Regions from separate parts of the Streptacidiphilus jeojiensis genome, predicted to be linked through region 2. Evidence: riboswitches for the same ligand, from Rfam matches in the RefSeq annotation. Region 2 holds a riboswitch; the other holds the start of a gene.

Region 1 (2,192 bases), on a different contig from region 2:
CAAGGAGTTGGGCCAGCTCGGGCAGATGGCCAGCGCCGAGTACCGCGAGGGCGCGGTGGACCCGACGGTGAAGCTGCTGCTCTCCTCCAACCCGGAGGAGTACCTGAACCAGGCGTCCACCCAGAGCCAGGTCGCCGGCAGCCAGGCCGCGCTGCTGCAGATGCTGCAGAGCCAGCAGAAGACCCTGGCCGAGGAGAAGGCGCAGGCGGCCCAGGAGCTGACGGCGCAGCAGGCGCTGCTCAAGCAGATGCAGACGGCCAAGAACACCGCCCAGACCAAGCTGAACCACGCCCAGAGCGTGCTCAGTTCGCTGTCCGCGGCGGCACGCGCCGCGGTGGAGGCGGCGGCGCTCAAGGAGCAGGGGGCCGGCACCGGCGGTGGCGGCGGCTACAGCTCGGTGGACTCCACCGACAACCACATGTCGGTGTCCGACATCAACCTCTCCGGGATATCCGCCGCGGCGAGGACCGCCATGGAGGCGGCGATGAGCAAGGTCGGCATCGCCCCGTACGCCTGGGCCGGCGCCGGGCCCAACAGCTTCGACTGCTCCGGACTGGTGATGTGGGCCTACGCCCACGCCAACATCAGCCTGCCGCACTCCTCCGAGGGCGACGAGTCGGTGGGCACCCGGGTGGCCTCCAGCGCCGACCTGAAGGTCGGCGACATCGTGGTGATGGAGGGCGGCGCGCATGTCGGCATGTACGCCGGCAACGGGATGCTGCTGAACGCCCCCGAGTACGGCTACAACGTGTCGATCCAACCGATGTCCTACTTCGGGTCGATCGTGGCGATTCGCCGCTTCTGACGCAGGGTCGGCTCCGGACCGAAGGTTTGGGAGTCGGCTGAGGCGTGGGTTATCTCCTGATGTGACTCACGTCACACGGGTCTCGAACGCCTCGGCCTGATGACCGATTTGACCGCCATGTCGTCGCCAGATGGTCATTCCGCGACTACGGTCCGTTGGAAATCTGATGCAGTGTCGTAACCAAAGATAGTTTTTACTTACAGGGATTTGAACGGATCACGGTTGGGTCACTAGTGTCAGCGATCGAACCACCGCGAAGTCGATCACCCAGCCTGGGTGGCAGCGGAGGTTTCCGCCGAGTCCGACCGCACGGCAGGCCCGTCCCGAAGCCATCGGGGCGACCACAGGGGAGAGCCGTCAGTCTCGGAGCCGGGGAACCACGTTCCTCGGGGTGAATCGACGCCAGGCCGGTACGCCGGTGAAGCGCCGTAGGGCACGTCTTCCAGCCCGAACCCGTCAGCTCACCCGGTAGGCGGACGTAGGAAGAAGGAGCTCGCCTTCGTGGCGTCCCATCGTCGTCCCAAAACCCCCGGTCGCGCCCGCATAACCGTGCTCACGGCTGCCGCGGCCACAACCGTCGCCCTCTCCGCGACCGCCGCCCAGTCGGCGCAGGCGGCCCCGAAGCAGACCACCGCCGAACTCAAGGCGCAGATCGACAAGCTGAACAGCGACGCCGACACGGCAGTTCAGCAGTACGACAAGGCCCAGTCCGACCAGCAGACCCTGCAGAAGCAGGTCAACACGCTGCAGGACCAGGTGGCCCGGCAGCAGGCCTCGGTCACCGCCAAGGCCTCCGCCCTCGGTGCGGTCGCCAGCGCCCAGTACCGCAGCGGGGCGATCGACCCCTCGGTCCAGCTGATGCTCTCCTCGGACCCGACCGAGTACCTGAACTCGGCCTCGGCGCAGAGCCAGATCACCTCCAGCCAGTCCAACATGCTGGCCGAGCTGAAGACCGAGCAGTCGACGCTCAACAACGAGAAGTCCGAGGCCGAGACCAAGCTGAAGGCCCTCGACGCCACCAGCAAGCAGCTCGCCGCCTCCAAGGCCTCGGTGCAGAAGAAGCTCGCTGCCGCGCAGGCCAAGCTGGACTCGCTCACCGCCGCCCAGGCGGCGGCGCTGAAGGCCGCCAACGCCGCAGCCGCGGAGAAGGCCGCCGCGGCCGCCAGCAGCTCCTCCTCGTCCTCCTCCTCGTCCAGCAGTGCGAGCGGCTCGTCCTCCTCCAAGGCCGGCGACTCGGTGGAGGCGATCGCCTACGCGGCCGCCCAGACCAAGCTCGGCGACGCCTACGTCTACGGCGCCACCGGGCCGAACACCTTCGACTGCTCGGGCCTGACCCAGTGGGCCTACGCCCAGGCCGGGGTGGCCATCGGCCGCACCACCTACGACC
Region 2 (2,192 bases):
ACCGGACGGAGCCCCTACTCACCAGTAGTTCACCTGGCGAGCAGGGGCTCCGCGCCCCGATGGCTGCGAGCCGAACGGGGGTCAGTCGACAGCCGTGTCAGACCACGACGAGCTTCTGGCCCGGGAAGATCAGATCCGGGTTCCCGCCGACGGTGGACTTGTTGTCCTTGTACAGCTCGGTCCAACCGCCGCTGAGGTGCGCGGCGGCGGCGATGCCGGAGAGGGTGTCGCCCGACTTCACGGTGTAGTTGCCGTGACCGACCTTGGGCGCGGCCGTGCTCGTGGTCGTCGTCTTGGCTGCCGGCTTGGTGACCTTCGAGGCGGAGTCCGTGGCGGCGGTCGACCGGTGCTTGCCGATGCTGGTGCTGGTCTGCTCGGTGCTGCTCTTGGTCGAGTCGGAGCTCGACGAAGAGGACGAACTCGAAGAGCTGGAAGAGCTCGAGCTGGAGGAAGAGGACGAACCCGAGGTGCTCACCGAGGCGGCGGCGCCCCCCTGGGTGAGCCCGGCCTTCGGCCCGCAGACCGGCCAGGCGCCGGGTCCCTGCGAGGCCAGGACCTTCTCGGCTATCGCTATCTGCTGGCCCTTGGTGGCGTGGTCCGCGGTGGAGGCGTACTGGCCGCCGCCGTAGGCGCTCCAGGTGGAGGCGGAGAACTGCAGCCCGCCGTAGTACCCGTTGCCGGTGTTGATCGACCAGTCACCACCGCTCTCGCAGCTGGCGACCTTGTCCCAGGTGGACACCGAGGCGGCGGAGGCGCTGGTCGCGCCGATCAGCGGCAGGGCGATGCCGGCGGTGCCGAGGCTCGCGGTCGCGACCAGGCGCTTGGTCTGGCTGGTGCGCGGCTTGCGATGGCGTCCGGGCGTAGTGAAAGGCATGGCAGGTACCCTCTCCGACGCCTGCGAGGTGAGCTGTCGGGTTCGGGCTGTGAGGTAGCCCGGGCGCTGACGCGCCTTCACCCCAAGCCGCAGCCTTGCGAACTGCGGCGACTTACCTGGGTCCCCCGCTCCTGCCCAATCCTGAAGTTCGGATTCCACCCCCCGGCTGGACAGGACTCGGCGTCCCGAGGAGCGGTGCCCACGCATGCGGGCGTTCCCGGAAGGCTAGACATATGAGCTACATAATCACAAGCCCGTAACGTCCCAGCGGCACTAACCCGCCCGCCCGTCACCCTCGTACCAGCGCAGGAGTTCGGCCCGGCACTCCTCCTCGGAACTCACGCGCTTGAGGCGGAGCGGATCCGCCGCCTCCCTGAGCGTCCGGTGCAGCCAACGCCCGCCGGCGGCAAGCGTGCGCGGGGTCGGATCCGCGGAGTAGGCCAGCGCAGCCCTGATCGTGTTCGGATAGAACGACTGGGCTCGCTCGTAGTCGATAAAGTGCCTGAGGTCCTCCGCGAGCCCCTCGACGCCGGCGGGCGATCTCTGACCGACCGCTTCCTCCCAGCGTCGGATCACCTCTGACTCCTGCTGTTTCGGGTAGCGGGTCCGGCAGAGGTGCGTTGCCAGCTCGTACAGCGGATCTCCGTAACAGGCATGCTCCCAGTCCAGCACAGTGATCCTGGCACTCCGGCCCTCGATCACGTTGCCCCGGTGCAGATCCGTGTGCAAGAGCGCAAAGGGACGGTCAGTGAGTTCCGGAAGCCGCGCTCCAAAGGATTCCATGGCCCATGGGTCAACCCCCAGCGATGCGAACAGGCCCCCGAACCTCTCCGAATTCTGGTCGGCCAGAGTCCGCTGGGCGAACACCACCCGCGCCCTGAGAAAGGCAGAGGAATCCACAGCGAACGTTCGACCCCCCGAAGGCTTCGGCAACCTCGTCGGCACCACAGCGGTAAGCACGGCAAACAGCTGCAGAATCTGATCCACCACCCGGGTCGGCAGACGCGAACCCTCCGGATAGCGATCTGCCAGCGATGTCCCGGGCACATAGCTGTGCACTGACACACCGTCATGGGAGTGGTGGAGCAGCAGCGGCACGCCCACCGGGAGTCCTCCGGGCCAGGAGCGCAACAGCTGGAGCAGCTGCCCTTCGTTCTCCCAGACGCGTTCGACCAGGTCGATCGCAGGAACCCGACGGCGAACCTTCACAGTGTCGTACCGAAGCGTCCGATAGCCCCGGCAGGGTATTCTCAGGCTGAGATTGAGATGGTGGTATCCGCTGCCGACCGGACGGCCCTTGTGAGCCAAGTGCGCCATG

The links. A riboswitch is a leader RNA that binds a small molecule or an ion and turns the genes downstream of it on or off. The one in region 2 is predicted to bind cyclic di-AMP.
Region 1: it holds a riboswitch for cyclic di-AMP, as region 2 does, so the genes downstream of both, ABUW04_RS37390 (C40 family peptidase) here and ABUW04_RS29050 (LysM peptidoglycan-binding domain-containing protein) in region 2, are expected to answer to the same signal.

The regions. Positions count from the first base shown of each region.
Region 1 is NZ_JBEUKS010000020.1:118,273-120,464, reverse strand. It holds gene ABUW04_RS37395 (C40 family peptidase) at 1-805, shown strand, start outside; cyclic di-AMP (ydaO/yuaA leader) riboswitch at 1,148-1,296, shown strand; gene ABUW04_RS37390 (C40 family peptidase) at 1,307-2,192, shown strand, end outside.
Region 2 is NZ_JBEUKS010000012.1:22,077-24,268, reverse strand. It holds gene ABUW04_RS29050 (LysM peptidoglycan-binding domain-containing protein) at 98-874, opposite strand; cyclic di-AMP (ydaO/yuaA leader) riboswitch at 878-1,038, opposite strand; gene ABUW04_RS29045 (phosphotransferase family protein) at 1,148-2,192, opposite strand, start outside.